One region of the Ruminococcus sp. RTP21484sp1_RTP21281st1_A8_RTP21281_210402 genome, then DNA from elsewhere that is predicted to be linked to it. Evidence: predicted binding sites of a transcription regulator. Region 1 holds the regulator's gene; the other holds the start of a gene.
What was found. Region 1 encodes LexA, which represses DNA repair genes until DNA is damaged. Its sites were predicted from a motif close to CNAACANNTGTTNG; they were not measured.
Positions count from the first base shown of each region.

Region 2: the regulator LexA is predicted to act here: its motif matches at 1,418-1,431, upstream of AB5170_RS02835 (putative DNA modification/repair radical SAM protein).

Region 1 covers NZ_JBCPGE010000029.1:15,186-23,788, reverse strand. Annotated here, with positions in the region: gene lspA (signal peptidase II) at 1-303, opposite strand, end outside; gene aroB (3-dehydroquinate synthase) at 310-1,401, opposite strand; gene AB5170_RS14125 (RNA-binding protein) at 1,431-2,183, opposite strand; gene AB5170_RS14120 (cell division protein SepF) at 2,189-2,818, opposite strand; gene AB5170_RS14115 (YggS family pyridoxal phosphate-dependent enzyme) at 2,834-3,538, opposite strand; gene AB5170_RS14110 (HlyD family efflux transporter periplasmic adaptor subunit) at 3,573-4,988, opposite strand; gene lexA (transcriptional repressor LexA) at 5,222-5,842, shown strand; gene rsfS (ribosome silencing factor) at 5,912-6,280, opposite strand; gene yqeK (bis(5'-nucleosyl)-tetraphosphatase (symmetrical) YqeK) at 6,475-7,080, opposite strand; gene nadD (nicotinate-nucleotide adenylyltransferase) at 7,083-7,718, opposite strand; gene yhbY (ribosome assembly RNA-binding protein YhbY) at 7,702-7,995, opposite strand; gene obgE (GTPase ObgE) at 8,032-8,603, opposite strand, start outside.
Region 2 covers NZ_JBCPGE010000004.1:58,434-67,036, reverse strand. Annotated here, with positions in the region: gene AB5170_RS02835 (putative DNA modification/repair radical SAM protein) at 1-1,350, opposite strand; gene AB5170_RS02840 (TIGR03915 family putative DNA repair protein) at 1-4, opposite strand, end outside; gene AB5170_RS02830 (aspartate kinase) at 1,705-3,024, opposite strand; gene tsaA (tRNA (N6-threonylcarbamoyladenosine(37)-N6)-methyltransferase TrmO) at 3,098-3,784, opposite strand; gene AB5170_RS02820 (DUF1622 domain-containing protein) at 3,859-4,203, opposite strand; gene rlmD (23S rRNA (uracil(1939)-C(5))-methyltransferase RlmD) at 4,292-5,449, opposite strand; gene AB5170_RS02810 (phosphatase PAP2 family protein) at 5,466-6,017, opposite strand; gene AB5170_RS02805 (LCP family protein) at 6,193-7,110, opposite strand; gene AB5170_RS02800 (immunoglobulin-like domain-containing protein) at 7,218-7,973, opposite strand; gene AB5170_RS02795 (YveK family protein) at 8,001-8,603, opposite strand, start outside.

The DNA.
Region 1 (8,603 bases):
ATAAACAGTTGCAGGTGCTTTTATAAAAAGATATATAATAGCCACAAAAAACACAATACAGGTAAGCACCAGAAAAAGAATCTTATTCTGGAGAAGGCCAAATGCCATGCCTCTGTTTTCAAGGTAACGAAGGTTTAACACATTATCAATAAGAGAAATCCCGGAGGTTCCTTTCAGATACCTGATTGCAAGATACTTTGTTCCCTGATCCAGAAGAACCAGAAAAAGGATAAGCAGAATTCCTTTTAATTTAGGTGCTTTTAGTGGAAGATCATTGTAGTCTGAAGCTGTTTTATTTTCCATGATTGATTACCTGCAGATGGCGTGAATTCCCACAAGAAGCTCCTGATCCGAAACTGTCTTGTCTATAAAACTCTTTCCAAGACCATCTATAAGAATAAATTTAATCTGTCCCTGTTCCATTTTTTTGTCCTTTTTGGTAGCTGCAAGAATGTCCATGGGAGAAAGTCCTTCCACATACAAAGGCAGGTCGTAAAGCTTAAGGCTATGGCAGATCTGTTCATATTCAGCATTTGTGAGGAGACCTCTTTCCCTGGAAATGGCAGCTGCGGCAACCAGTCCGATTCCCACACACTGACCATGGAGAAGGTTAAAGTTCATCAGCTTTTCGACTGCATGTCCTATGGTGTGGCCAAGATTAAGAAGAGCACGCTCTCCCTGTTCCTTGGGATCTCGCTCTACAACCCCGGCTTTGATGGCACAGCATTTTCGGATCATAACGGCAAGCATTTCTGGATCCATAGTGCGGATAATCTTGTAATTTGCGCATACAAAGTCGAAAAAGTCTTTATCGCAAATTAGTCCGGTCTTTAGAATTTCACCCATTCCACAGCCAAATTCGCGCTTAGGGAGGGATTGCAAGGTGGCCATGTTCATATAAACCAGGCGGGGCTGATGAAAAGCGCCTACCATATTTTTAAACTGTCTGAAATCAACGCCAGTCTTACCGCCTACGCTGCTGTCCACCTGCGCCAGAAGCGTGGTAGGAATCTGGATAAAATCAATTCCACGAAGATAGGCTGCGGCACCGAAGCCGGATAAGTCTCCTGTTACTCCGCCTCCAAGAGCAACCACCAGACTTTTGCGGTCAAGCCCATTCTCAATAAGGCACTGGAAAAGATCCTGTACGGTATCAAGATTCTTGTATGCTTCTCCGGCGGGGAAAGTGAACTGGCATACATGATCGGTTACTTTCAAAAGCTCTGCTTTCACCTGGTCTGCATAGAGAGGTGCTACTGTGGAATCTGAAACAATACACATGCTTTTCCCTGCAAGACCTTCGTCTGTCAAGGCCTGTGAAAGAAAAGAAAAGTCATTTTCAAAATAAATGGGATAACAGAACTCCCCGTCACGTTTTACAAGTAATTTTTCTTCTGCCATAGTTAAATCCTCTCCAAATGTATTATTGTTTATACGTATTTTCGAATGCGGACACCAAGGCGTCCTTTCTTTGTCTGTCTGGATACACCATCATAGATAAAGCGTCCTTTGCCGCGAACGGAAATAATATCGCCTTCTTTTGGCTCATATCCATTGGAGGTGATCAGTTTGCCGTTTACAAACACAAGACCGCTTTCAATAAAAGAAACCATGCTGCTTCTGGACGTCTGAAAAGCCAGCCCGATGAGAGCATCCAGCCTTACAGAAGCGCAGGTACCATTTATCATTTCAAATTCAGGTTCCGGAATCTCTTCTGCCTGTTCTACTCTGGAAACCAGAACGGTAGTATGTTTTACCCGAATAAGATTTTCAATAAAAAAGTCAGACATTTTATGAAGGCAGAAAAACCAGGCTTCTTTATCCTTGATGAGGATATCACCGACTACACTGCGGTCAACTCCAAGATTCAGGAGCGCTCCAAGATAATCTCTATGTCCAAGCTCCTCAGAAAAACGAAGAGCCTTGGGCTCTATTTTCAGGCAGTCAATAGGATAATCCCAGGAAAAACCAAGGCCTCCGGGGAAAAAAGCTGCCATCTGCCGTTCTGCATGCTCATAGCCACCGAAAAGCTTTACCTCTACGCCTATCTGATGAAGCTTAAGGGAAACAAGCATATTTTGTTCGTTTAAGTTAAGAAAATCCGTAAAGGTGACAATATCTCTCTGGTAAGAGAGATTTGCCAGCTCCCGGATTCTCTTAAGTAAAAATTCATCCTTATCCATAAAAATCAATAACCAGCTCTTACAGAAGGTGTAGCGCCGCCAAGAATATTCTGAAGATCACCAGTGATATCTACAGAAGAGGGACCAAGTACGAAGATGTAGCTGGAAATCTTCTGAAGGGAACCATTCAGGGAATAACATGCGCCAGATGCAAAATCAATAATACGCTGTGCAAGTTCTACATCAATACCCTCCAGATTCAGAATTACAGTTGCATTGTCAAGAAGTGTGTCTGCAATTTCCCGGGTGTCCTCCATGGAAGCAGGTTTGATCACACAAACCTCCATAGAAGAAGCCTGATTCGCACGACGGCTGCTTCTCATCGGAGTGATTTTGGAAGAAGCTACAGGGCGCTGCTTCTCAGCTGGCTGTTTCGCAGGAGCCTTGGCAGCAGTCTTTTGTGTTGCTGTATGTACAGGTTCTTCGTCAAAGGAAGTATCTGCGTCAGCCAAATCATCCTCTTTCTTACGACCGAATTTCTCGAAGAATTTCTTCTTAGGCTTGTCATCCATGGGATCGTCATCAAAGAAATCCCCCTCTTCGTCATCCATCAGATCCTCATCTAAATAATTATCTTCATCATAATCGTCATCATTCAGTTTAATAGAATCTAATAATTTATCAAAAACGCTCATTTTCAATCTCCAATCTTAATCTTCTTGCCGTGTGGCATAATTTCGTTCACCAAAAATACCGGTTCCCACACGTACCATGGTTGAGCCTTCCTGGACAGCAACCTGATAATCTCCGGTCATACCCATACTCAGAACACTCATGTTAACATTATTAATGTTTTTTGCATTAATGTCAACACTTAATTTCTTCAATGTGCGAAAAACTTCACGATTTTCTTCTGGATTTTTCACAAATGGGGCAATGGTCATAAGTCCCATCACTTTTATATGGGAAAATATGCTGATTTTCTCAAGAAGAGGAAGCACCTCATTCGTCGCTAATCCGAATTTGCTTTCTTCCTCTGCTACATTAACTTCCAGCAGAATCGGCATAACAAGATCTTTCTTTGCAGCTTCCTGCTCAATGGTCTGGGCAAGGCGAAGGGAATCTACCGAGTGAATCATGGCAACCTTGTCAATAATATATTTTACTTTATTGCGCTGCAGATGACCGATCATGTGCCACTGGATATCTGATGGCAGCTGGTCATATTTATCCATGATCTCCTGCACTTTATTTTCTCCAAAAACACACGCACCGGCATCATACGCCTCCTGAAGCATGGAGACCGGTTTGGTCTTACTTACTGCCACCAATGTGACTTCACCTGGGTCACGGGAAACAGCAGCACAGGCTTTTTCAATATTTGCATTTACCTGCTGTAAATTTTCAGCTAACATTTATAAGCCTCCTTAAAAATAGTATATGTTAAACTTAGTAGAGAATATCCTGCTCTTTTACCTGGGAGGAGTCTCTGGCAATGCGGTCATAGCGGGAAAGTCCGTAGGATGTATTACTGGAAATAATGGCATATTCTTCATTCTGATCCAGTATATCTACCTGACGGAATACCGCATACCCTTGATTGATGCAGTAAACGCCTTCCAGAGAATCTGTTTCGCCTACAATAAAGCGCTGGTTGGAGTCATCTTTTACAATAGCATCTCCTTCCTTAAAAGCGCTTCTATCCACGTAATAATTGTAAGCTTCATCGGCAGAATCATCATCTGACTCAATTTTAACTTTACCGTAGATTGTAGCATTGATAAAGGTTCTTACGTTATTTCCGCTGGAATCTTTGGAAATCTTGTTAAAGCCTACACTTCCGCTGTCAGGATCAGTCGTGGCATATTCTGCCGGAATTACGTAAAAATCCTTGGATTCAATAGCGGAAAGGGGAATCTTAAGACCGGTTACTGTATTGGTAACCAGCTCAATATCCAGAAAACGGTCAGATGCATAGCGGATCAGACCGCGGCTGAAGTCAATTTTTCCATATTTGTTACCATCGATTTTTATGATGGAAAAATCGCCGCTCTGTGTCATATCATCCTTGAGAAATTTCACACGAATGGTGGAACGTCCCTCCAGCTTGGCGGCCTGTTTGTCGCTTAATGGAATGATCAGGCTCCATAATTCGCTGGTAATATTTGTATAAATGTTATCTCCGGCCTGCACCTTTTCGGATGACTTCAGATCCGTTTCATGGTAAGAAGTCTGGTCAAAATCTGCTGCTGTAATGTTCTCCACAGTCTTATTCTCATAACCGTCCATAGAATAGAGGATAATGCCGTCTTCCTGGGCTTTACAGATATTCTGTCCACCGATGGTCACTACTTGTGAATCTGCATTCCCGTCAGTGGAAATTCCCTCATACTGAAGGATGCTTCCCTCCAGCTGGTTCTTAAAACTGTAGGTGTTGTTAAATTTACTTCCGGAAAATCCCTTGGAAAAGCTGAGCATAGAACTGCGGATTTTCTCCAGTTCGTCCGCAGTCAATGCAGACTTGGTTTCTGCAATTTTTCCGGAACTTAATCCGTAAACAGCACCGTTGGCATTGATCTTACTTCCCTCCCGGGCATAATAATTCACATAACCGGAGGATTCTGCCTTAAAAACACTCTCTTCCCGAAGAGAAATACCAGTGTAGGTCTCGTTTCGTGATAAAGGACCTGTGGTAACCTGGTAAGATTCGATGTGTGTGGAGGTTACAAGTAAAAATGCAGTAAAAATCATATATAATAACAATACACCAAAAGCAACGGTGGCAATATTCAGTCCGAATATGTTCTTTAACTGGACAAAAAGTCCTGCCATTTTGCCAGGCTTGTTAGATTTCTTCTCGGACAAGCGGATTCCCCCTTTGTTTTTGAGTCGGGCTCTGAATTTTCATACCAAACAATTGTACCATTTTTTGCCGGTGAACACAAGGAAAAGAAAACGAAAAGTGTGTGAACAAAGCTGGAAGCTGTGAACAGCCTGCATATCAAAAAACGAACATATTTTCAGAATATCTGTTTGCTTAATTAAGAAAAATATGGTATGATAAGAAAAAGTTGAATGAATTTCGGAGGAAAACTCTTATGACATATGGTAAAATCAGCAAAAAACAGCAGGAAATTTTAGAATATATTAAAAGTGAGATTCTGAACCGCGGATTCCCGCCAGCAGTTCGTGAGATTTGTGAAGCTGTAAATCTGAAGTCTACATCATCTGTTCATGCCCATCTGGAAGCTCTTGAGAAGAACGGATACATCCGCCGCGATGCCACGAAGCCAAGAGCCATAGAGATCATTGATGACAATTTCAATCTTGTCCGCCGTGAAGTGGTCAATGTTCCGCTTGTAGGTACCGTAGCCGCCGGACAGCCTATTCTGGCTGTAGAGAATGTAGATGGCTACTTCCCCATCCCGGCAGAATTTATGCCCAATGAACAGAGCTTCATACTGAAGGTAAAAGGCGACAGTATGATCAATGCAGGAATCTTCGATGGTGATCAGGTTCTGGTAAAGCAGCAGCCAACTGCAGATAACGGCGACATTGTAGTTGCCCTGGTAGAGGATTCTGCCACAGTGAAGACCTTCTATAAGGAGAAGGGCTACTACCGCCTTCAGCCAGAGAATGACACTATGGATCCCATTATCATTACAGGAGAAATCCAGATTCTGGGTAAAGTATTTGGTGTCATGCGTTTTTACCAATAGTCATAAAAAATTTCCCCTTTAGCAAACAATTGCTGTTTCCAGACAATTTGTTTACCAAAGGGGACTTTTTTATTTCTCTAAAAACGCGTCCATCTCCAGAACCTTTCCATCTCTCCAGATTCTCTCCAGATCATAGAAAAGTCTGTTTTCCTCATCAAACACATGCACGATCACATCGCCGTAATCCATGAGAATCCAGCTGGAATTGCGGTTTCCCTCAATCTGCTTCGCCTCAAAGCCAGCACGTCCAAGCTGCTCCTCCACATTATCGACGATCGCCTGAACCTGATTGGAGTTTGTACCGCTTGCGATTACGAAATAATCTGCAATTACAGAAACATTATGAATATCAATTACCTTAATATCCTGTCCCTTTTTATCATCAATTGCCTTGCAGGCAATCTGTGCCATCATTTTCTCTGTACTTACTGTACTCATTCTGATCTGCTCCTTTCTTAATAATGCTTATACTGACCTAATATTATTTTAAATTCCTGCGAGAACAAAAGGCTTTAAAAGTGAAATAATATCCTCTGTCAGGTGGTACCTGGCCTTCGCTCGTGCGAAATATCTCGCATCTCGTAGAATGTTAATTGTAAATAGTAAAAATATTCGCCAGTATATGCGGAGTATTAATTATCAGATACGTTATTACGCTTATTATGCAATTCTTTATAATAAATATAAGCCTCCTTGGAAGTTGGCTCAATATCATCGGCAGAATCTTCTTCCAGATACTCCAGGGTATCTTTTAGGATCTCATACATACACTCATCCAGGTCTTCAAACGCAAGTTTGCGAATTTCCGGTAAACGGCTTGCTTTATAACGCATGGGCTCAATATAATCTGCAATATAAATAATCTTTTCAAGAAGACTCATTTCACGTCTGCCAGTTGTGTGATAATTGATGGCAGAAAGAATCTCCTGATCGTCAATCCCATATTTCTCGTGAGCAATATAAGCTCCAAGACGGGAGTGGAGAAGAAACGGGTGACTTCTCTCAAAATCGGAAACCGGAATATTGTGTTCGCTGCACATCTTCAGTTTTTTCTTATTGGGAATGCATTTGGCGCAATCGTGAAGAAGACCGGACACCTGTGCATCTTTGATATCATATCCATGGACCATAGCCAGACATGCGCTGGTGTACATAACGCCCATGGTATGCTGAAAACGATCCTCATCCAGGTATTTGGAAAGTTTTTTTTCAATTTTTGCAAAATCGTAATCTGCCATGGTCAGACTTCCTTCTTTCTGTAAATTCCATTCTCTTTCATGTAAGAAATCACCTTATCCGGGACGTAATATTTCAGACTTTTTTCTTTTGAAATCCACTGACGGATCTGATGACTGGACACATCAATATTCATAGTATCCAAAAGGGCAAAATTTCCGTTGTACCTTGCAGAAAGACGCTGGATTTCCCGATTCAGTTCAGCGTAGGACGCATGATCCCGGACAGCCACCACAAGAGTACAGGCCCGACAGATCCGCTCTGGTTCCATCCATTCGTCAAAAGCAAAAAGAGAATCTGCACCAATGATAAAATAATAGTCTGTGTCCGGATTGTATTCTTTTAGCTCTTCCAGAGTGCGATAGGTATAGGTATACCCGGTCTCGTGCATTTCTGCAAGAGACAACTCAAAATGGGGATTATCTTCAATTGCAAGCCGGACCATATCCACACGCTGGTTATCAGAGGCTCTGCCAGCACGGTCCCGTTTATGAGGCGGGTTGCCGGAAGGCATAAACAGAACCTTATCCAGCTGGAATTGCTCATAGCTCTGCTCACCCAGGATCAGATGTCCCATATGGATGGGATCAAAGGTACCGCCCATGATCCCGATTTTTTTTCGATTATTTTGGCAGTTCAATTTTCTTTTTCTCTTTTTTACCTTCGCGGTATAATACGATCTTCTTACCGATCACCTGTACAACCTGGGAATGGGTGCGCTCTGCAAGAACCTGTGCCATTTCCTTAGGATCCTCCAGACAGTTCTGAAGCACACTGATTTTAATCAGCTCTCTCGCTGCAAGTGCTTCGTCAACAGCCTTGGTGTTTTCCGGTGTAAGACCGCCCTTGCCAAGCTGGATAATGGCATCCATTTTCATTGCCAGACTTTTTAAATATGCTCTTTGCTTACTTGTCATAATTTATCTCCTGAATACCTGCTGAATAGCTGCTATTTATTTATAATAATCAAATTCAAATCCATACATACGGACCGTATCACCCTCCTGAATACCGGCGTTTTCCAGTTCATCCAGAATGCCGCCCTCTTTCAGGAAACGCTGGAAAAAGGCGAAGCCTTTCTCAGAATCCAGATTGGTATAACCAAGCATTTTCTCGATACGTGGTCCTTCTACGATAAATACAGAGGGATCTTCCTCATCAACCTGTACGGTAAATGGAAGGCTCTCATTGATCAGCATATCTTCTGGGAAGAATTCCTGCTCGAATACGATTGCTTTCTTCGGACAACTGTCCAGAAGTTCCTTGATATGGAAAAGAAGCTCGCGTACACCCTGTCCGGTAACTGCAGAAATGGGATATACTTTGATACCTTTTGGTTCAAATTCTTTGCGAAGTCTGTCTACAGGATTCTCCTGACCGTCGTCAAAAATACAGTCCACTTTATTGGCTGCAATTACCTGAGGACGCTTTGCAATTTCCGGATTGTATTTCTCCAGTTCTTTGGTAATCTTATAAATATCATCAATAGGATCTCGTCCCTCTGTGGAAGCTGCATCCACAATGT
Region 2 (8,603 bases), on a different contig from region 1:
TCATATAGCTCCCACCTTTCGCTCCACATGATTCTTCGTATTTCCTGTATACAGTCTTCTGCTCCCCATCTCATCTCCAAAGAGGGATAATTGCTGAAATGCAGCTTCATTCCCACGCCTTCGGCAGTTCTCTTCAGATAGAAGATTACGGGTAATATAGGCTTCCTCTACCCTGGTATTGTACATCATGCGGCCATTACAGGTAATAAAATATAAGGCACGCTTCAGAACCACACCAATCCTCTTCAGATCTGCAAAATCCAGGGAATGGGTTCTCCTGGCCCCAATGATTCTTCTGGCAGAGGTATAACCGATTCCCGGTACACGAAGAAGTTCATAATAATCTGCCTGATTGATCTCTACCGGAAAAAACTCCAGATGTGACACTGCCCAGTCTGCCTTGGGGTCCAGAAGAAGATTAAAATCCGGGTGTTTCTCCGAAAGCAGCTCTGAAGCCTGAAAACCATAAAACCGCATAAGCCAGTCTGCCTGATAAAGCCGGTGTTCTCGAAGAAGAGGCGGACCTGATAAGGACATAGGCAGATCCTTATCTTCATTTACGGCGACAAAAGCCGAATAAAAAACTCTTTTTAATGCAAAGTTCTTATACAAAGATTCTGCTACCGACACGATCTGATAATCGCTCTCCCCCATAGCTCCAATGATCATCTGGGTACTTTGACCGGCTGGTACAAACTTAGGTGCATGGCGGTACAGAACCAATTCCTCCTTATTCTGATCTCGCTGCTGCTGAATCTGCTTCATGGGGCGAAGAATGGTTTGCCTGCTCTTATGCGGTGCCAGTTTCCTAAGCCCGTCTGCAGTAGGAAGTTCCAGGTTCACGCTCATGCGATCTGCCAGATACCCAGCCCGGGCGATCAGTTCAGGAGCAGCACCTGGAATGGCTTTCAAATGAATATATCCCTGAAAATGATATTTATTACGAAGAAGGTTTACTGTACAAAGCAGTTCTTCCATAGTCCTGTCCGGACTTTCCTTTACTCCGGAACTTAAAAACAGTCCTTCAATATAGTTCCTCCTGTAAAATTCCATAGTCAGACGGCACACTTCTTCTGGGGTAAAACTGGTACGCACCACATCATTGGAGATTCTGTTTATACAATATTTACAGTCAAATACACATTCATTTGTATAAAGGATCTTCAAAAGACTGATACATCTGCCATCCTGAGCAAAACTATGACAGATTCCGGCAGCAATGCTGTTTCCCATGCCCTTTCCATCTCCTTTTCGATCCACACCGCTGGATGTGCAAGCCACATCATATTTCGCGGCATCCGATAAAATCTCCAGCTTCCGCTTCAATGTCATTGATTCCTGAATAATCATCCCGTAACAAAGCTCCTTTTATGTAATCTGTGTTTCGCATTCTTTATTATTTATTCTTCTCAAATTCAGAACGTTTGTTCTTGTTTTATTTTAGAACATGTGTTCTGTTTTGTCAATATCATAAAACGGAACGAAATTTTTTCTATACAAAAAGAGCCATAAATCAAAGATTACTTCTAACACTCCCTTTGATTTACGGCTCTTATCTCATTCTTTTACTATTAAAGCTCCCGGACGACAGCCAGAAATGGTACATGCTTACATCAGCAAATTCCTGAATACCAGACGTTCTGAATGTATGAGCAGATTTTCATATATGTGAATGCTGCCGACAGGCGACCTATCCACTCAATTTCAAATCTGAGTCAGCACAAAAATATCATAAATTGCTTTCACTGCATTTTCAAAATCACGGTTCTCCACGCCGATAATAATATTCAGCTCACTGGAGCCCTGGTCAATCATCTTGACGTTTACATTTGCATGTGCGAGGGCAGAGAAAATTCTTCCGGCTGTACCGCGGGTGGATTTCATTCCACGTCCTACAACTGCGATCAGGGCAAGGTCAGATTCCATTTCCACAAAATCCGGCTGAACCAGGCGATGGATTCCCGCAATTACCTGCTGCTCCTTTTCTTCAAACTCATCCTGGTGAACATATACTGTCATGGTATCAATACCGGATGGAACATGCTCAAAACTGATTCCCTGGTCTTCAAATACCTGAAGCACTTTTCTGCCAAATCCGATTTCACTGTTCATCATGGACTTCTCAATGTTGATAGAACAGAAACCTTTCTTTCCTGCAATACCGGTTATGGTATATTTCGGCTTACGGCAGGTACTCTCCACAATAAAAGTTCCCTTATCCTCCGGACGGTTGGTGTTGCGGATATTAATCGGAATTCCCTCTTTTCTTACAGGGAAAATAGCATCTTCATGAAGAACAGTAGCTCCCATGTAGGAAAGCTCACGAAGTTCACGGTATGTAATGGTCTCAATCACAGCCGGATTCTTTACAATTCTCGGGTCTGTTACAAGGAAACCGGACACATCAGTCCAGTTTTCATACATATCAGCCTTAATTGCCTTGGCAACCAGAGAACCAGTCACATCAGAACCACCTCTGGAAAAAGTGGTCACAGTTCCATCGTCCTTTGCACCATAGAAGCCCGGCACAACTGCATTCTCACATTTGGAAAGACGCTTGTTCAGAAGTTTGTCTGTCTTCTCTGAATCCAGATTTCCGTTTTTATCAAAACGGATCACCTCTGCTGCATCCACAAATTCATAACCAAGATAAGCAGCCATTACTTTACCATTCAGATATTCTCCACGGGAAGCGGCGTAATCCCTGCCAATCTGTGCTTTAAAATTCTCTTTGATCAACTGGAAATCCTCTTCCATGGAAAGAGCAAGACCAAGCCCTTTAATAATCTCATAATAACGAGATTTGATTTCTTCTAAAACCTTTTCAAAATCACCGCCATTTGCAGCTGCGTCATAACAGCTGTAAAGAAGATCTGTTACCTTCGTGTCCCCGTCAAATCTCTTACCTGGTGCAGAAGGAACAACAAAACGTCTGCTCTCTTCACTTCTGATAATATCTCCGACTTTTTCAAACTGCTCCGCATTTGCAAGGGAGCTTCCGCCAAACTTTACAACTTTTCTCATAATCCTTATGCTCCTCAAAAACTTTTTCTCCATTTTATGAAAAAATTCGACTTTTTGCAAGGGTTTTTTCGATTTAATTCGTGAAAGTGTTAAATACCTCCAATACCTGCAGCTGTTCTCCATCCACTTTAAACTGAATATCCCAGGATCCAAAAGACATTCCGTATTTTCTTTCAGGGTCTTTCTGATACCCAGGTCTTGGATCGTTTGCAAGCACAGCCAGAAGTGCTTCTCTTTTTTCCTCTGGAATCTTCTTCAAAAGCTTTTCCGGAAACTCTACTTTCAGCTTATGATCCTGAATCTGGTCGGTAAATCCGCCCGCTGCTTCCGGATGGCTGTCCACGTAAGCCAGATAAGGCTTTATATCATAAATAGGTGTTCCGTCCATAAGATCCGCTCCTGATACATGAAGCACCGGTCCATACTTTTCAGAAAACTCTACGCTCTCCAGCCTTACACTGGAAAGTCCTATGGGATTTGGACGAAAAGGAGACCTTGTAGCAAAAACGCCCATTCTGACATTTCCCCCAAGTCTTGGAGGACGCACTGTAGGAGACCACTCCTTGCGAACAGCCTGTGAAAATTCCCAGATCAGCCAGATATGAGTATACTCTTCCAGCCCTCGAAATGCCTCATGGTTCCGATATTCCGGTTCAAAAATAATATCCGCCTTTAGTTCCTGTATCCTGCCGCTCTGATGGGGAATTCCAAATTTCGTTGGAAAATCACTTCTGATATGAGCAATTACTTTCATTTCCATTGTTTGTTATACCTTTATCAATCTTTATGTGTGCTCTTATAAACCCGCAGATATCCTCTATAAACAGCGAACCTCTATTCCTCATGTCCGCCGCTTTTTTCTTCCTCCTTGATTTCCCAGTGAAGCAGGAACGTAAGAGCTGCACGAAGAGCAATAATTCCGGCTACAATTCCGATTTCCTTCCACTCACGTACCACTACAGTACGAAGAATCTCACTTCCCATTTTAAATTCCAGTCCCATGGCAAGTCCCCTCGCCAGATAGACACCAGTATCTCCGGCATGTTTCAGCCATTTGATAAATCCGGTAATTCCACTCCAGATAATAATGGCAACTCCAATAAACTCAAAAATTACAATGGCGAAACCAGCAATATTCTCCAGAACCCACTCCATAATTCCAGTTATGGTCGTCATCATAGGTACCTCCTTTTTTCCTGCTGACAGGATACCTTTTCTTGCAGAATGTATTTTCATCGCTGCACAACCTGTAAACAGCAACAGTTTTTTATTTTTGCTCCAGCCAGGTCACCACTTCTGTGTGATCTGTAAAACAGAACATTTCCACAGGCTGGATTTCTTTAACTATATAGTTTTTTCTCGTAAGGAAATTAAGGTCTCTTGCAAGTGTTTCCGGGTTACAGGAAATGTAAACAATTTTCTTCGGAGAGAGTTTTATTACGGAATTCAGGAATTTCTCGCTGCTGCCTGAGCGGGGAGGATCCATAAATACCACATCTGCCTTTTCACCAGCTTCTGCCATTGCCTCCATAAATTCACCGGCATCGCCCTGGCGGAAAGATATGTTTACCACCTTATTCTCTCTTGCATTGATCCTTGCATCCCTGACTGCATCTTTATTCAGTTCCACTCCGACCACTTCTCTTGCCTTACCAGAAGCTACCAGACCGATGGTGCCAATTCCACAATATGCATCAATGACTTTTTCTTTCCCTGTCAGCCCTGCAAATTCCACAGCTTTTCCATAAAGAATTTCGGTCTGCACTGAATTTACCTGATAGAAGGATTTCGGCGAAATACGGAAGGATTTTCCACAAAGGGTATCACGGATAAATCCCTTACCATAAAGTACGATTTCCCGCTCGCCAAGAACCATGCTTGTATTTTTGTCATTAATATTTAATACCACAGTACTGATCTCTGGATGAACTTTTCTTAATGCCTTCACAAAGTTATTTTTGGATGGAAAAATAGGAGAGGCGACCACCAGTACTACCATTACCTCACCTGTGGAAAAGCCACGGCGCACCAGTACATGGCGCAGAAGTCCATATCCGGTATCCTCATCATATGTTTTGATCTTAAAAGACTTTAGCATTCCCCGGATAGTACGGATGATTTCCTGACTCTTCTCATCCTCAATCAGACACTGTTCAATAGAAACCACTCTGTGGGTACCAGCCTCATAAATTCCAGAAATAATATTTCCCTTCCTGTCACGGTCAAATACAGCATGAACTTTATTCCGGTAAAAATAAGGATCTTTCATTCCAATTACCGGCTTCACATTCCCAAACTTCTTCAAAAGCCCCTGTACCTGATTTTGTTTCTTTTTAAGCTGTGCGGAATAAGGCACCCCCTGATACTGGCATCCACCGCACTTTTTTGCGTATGGACAGACTGTCTGTGTTTTTTTCTCTTCCATAAATTCTCCCTTATCTTTATTTTGCTTTTCGTTCTTCATAATATCTGACAAGCTTCAGCGCCGCCAACGCACTAAAAGTGCCTACAAGGGCTCCAGCCAGCACATCTGTAGGATAGTGTACTCCCACGTACAATCGGGACAAAGCGATCAGAACTGCCAGGACCATGGCTGCTTTTCCCCATTTTCCAGGAAAGGCTTTATAATATACGCCTGCACAGGCAAAAGATGCGCAGGTATGACCTGATGGGAAAGAATAGTCCTTCAGCCTGGCAACCAGAGGCACAAGTCCCTCCACAGAATCATAAGGTCTTATACGCGCTACCAGATCCTTAAGGCATAAATTCGTAACCACTGCCCCTATAGCCAGTGCCAGAAGTGCGGTCACTCCTGCCTTTCTTGTCTTTTTAGGAAAAAGAAAGAGCAGTCCCAAAACAATCCAGAACCAGCCTCCGTCTCCCAGAAAGGTAATTCCCTTCCACAGCCAGGTAAACAAATCACTTCTTAAATACTGTTGTATAAAAAGCAGAATCTGTGCATCAATATTATGTATCCATTCAAGCAATTCCATTTCTCCTCCACCCGCTTTCAATTCTGATTGCTGTCTATATACTTCTGTAATTTGTTTTTTATAACGGTTCAGCAGACAGTGTGTAACTGCGAAGGAACTCAACAGCTGCTTTACTTTGTCATTATAGCGTAAAAGACGGTTCGTGTGGTGCGAACCGTCTTAATTTCTTTTTTTCTTATTCACCTGCGTGATACAGGATCTGCTGAAGATATTGCCGATTCTGCTCAAGATCAGGAACCAGAACCTGCATGCCATCAATCGTCTGAGGTGTGTAAGCTCCTTCCTCCGGAATCCGGTACGATGCAATTTCATCTGTACCAATATTCATTACATCCATGGCATATCCTGTTATATCCCACAAAGAAAGATCCGTAGTAACCATTGGAAGAACGTCTTTAACCAGATCTGCAATTTCAAAAACTCCCAGATCTTTTATCTTTGCAAAGGCAGCCATAAGTACTTCCTGCTGCCGCTCTGTTCTTCGATAATCAGAATTTCCAATAGAACGGTTGCGGGCATGGATAAGTGCCTGTTCTCCATCCAGATGATTCATGCCCTCCTGAAGATTCCAGTCACTTCGAAGGGGCTGAGGATAAAGAACACTCTGGTCTCGTCCGCAGATATAATCTGCTTCCGCCTGAGTCAGCTCCAGATCTATTCCTCCAACCTTGTCAACCAGAACCTGGAAAACTTCAAAATCCACTTCCACATTTCCGTCTATCTTTACTCCGAAATTTTCTTCCAGAGTCTCATCCAAAAGATCCATTCCTCCATATGCGTAAGCCGCATTAATACGAGTAGTCGAATATCCAGGAATGGCAACATAAAGATCTCTCATAAAAGAGGTCAGGCTTACAGTACCCTGATCCTTGTCCAATGTGGCAAGAATCATGGAATCGGAACGCTGACGGGACTCTCCCTCTCTTTTGTCCTGTCCGATCAGCAAAATACTCTTGATATTGCTGGCATCAGCTTCGGCATCCGTATTCTCTGCCTTTACTGTATATGCAAACGCTGTACCCACAGCCGGGCTTTCCAGAAACAACACCGCGCCAAGACAGATAAGGGTCTTCTTCCATATGGTAGATCTCATATATTTGCTCCTATGTACATGTGCATGGTCAAAAAGGAATCTGTCTGCCGGTTCTTTCATAACCAGCAGTCGCTAATGATTACTGTTCACTCCGTTCACAGTAATCATTATTTTACTACAATTGTCAGAACAGCTCCGTTTGAAGCATTGCCATTGGAGTCAACAACATAATAAGTCAGTTCATAAGTACCCGGAGTATTCACATCAACAGTTCCAGTGATCTGAATCTTACGGTAAAGATCACTTGTTGAATCTTTATCGTCCTGAATGTCTTTGACATAACTCAATCTGTCAATCTGTGTTCCCTTGGCAATTTCAACGTAGTAAGTATTCAGATAAAAACGCGGATCCTGAGGGTTCAGCTGGTCAATCTTTTCTTCTTCCCTTTCCTGCGCTTTTTCTTCTTCTGTCATTTCTGGTTCTTCTTCATCTTCTGAATCAGTCTCATTTTCATCCTGCAGGTCTTCATCCGTATCTGCATCTGTATCTGTATTGTCAGAAGAAGTTTTGGTTTCTGAAGTAAATCCCATAAGATTTCCCTCGGAAGTCATATGATAAGTTACCTTTGTTACATTGTTACTGTTATCTTTTGCAACATAAACAACTGTAACTTCATCCCCTTTTTCATTTGGATAAACATTCTCAACTGTCAGGCTGGATGAAACATCTCCATCTCTGTCGTCAACAGCTTTTACCCCTTCCAGAAGATCTTCCGTTGTCATATCCGCAGTGTAGCTGTTTTTCTTGCTCTCCGCAATGGTAATTTCCGGTCCCTTACGATCCTGTCTCATATACAGCCATCCCAGGATTCCGGTCGTTCCTATTGCCACTGCCGCCATTAAAACAATCAACCATTTACGCATATCTGCAGCTCCTTATACTCAATTTCATCAGCGACGTTTTCTTGATTTCTGTTTCTTGGATCTGCTTTCTTTCTCTGAATATGGAATACTTCCCAGAACAGAAAGTCCAAGATAACGCTCTACATCTTCCTCAACCTTGATCGTATCATTTGTAAGATAAATGATGATCACAATCGCCATTGCAATGATAACACCTAAAAGTCCACCGATCACACCATTCTTCGCAAGACTTGGGCTGGCTTTTTCATTTGGGATGTTTGCGCTGTCAACTACGTTAACCGCCTCAATATCCATAACTGACTGAATGTGCTCTGCTGCCATATCGCGGATAGCATTGGCCATCTCACTTGCTGTATATGGATCTTCATCAGATACTATGATCGTTACAATACGGCTGTCTGTAGAAGTATCTACGGTCAGTTTGCCAAGCAGCTGCTGATAGGTAATATTAAGATTCAGCTGTGCAATTACACCTTCAAGAACTGTACGGCTCTTAATAAGTTCCGCATAGTCCTTAGTCAGCTGTGTACTGGTCTGCATATCTGCACTGGTCAGTGTATTGCTGTCCTGTTTATTCAGCACCATGATCTTCGTAGTAGATTCATACTGTGGAGTGATAAAAAGCATTGT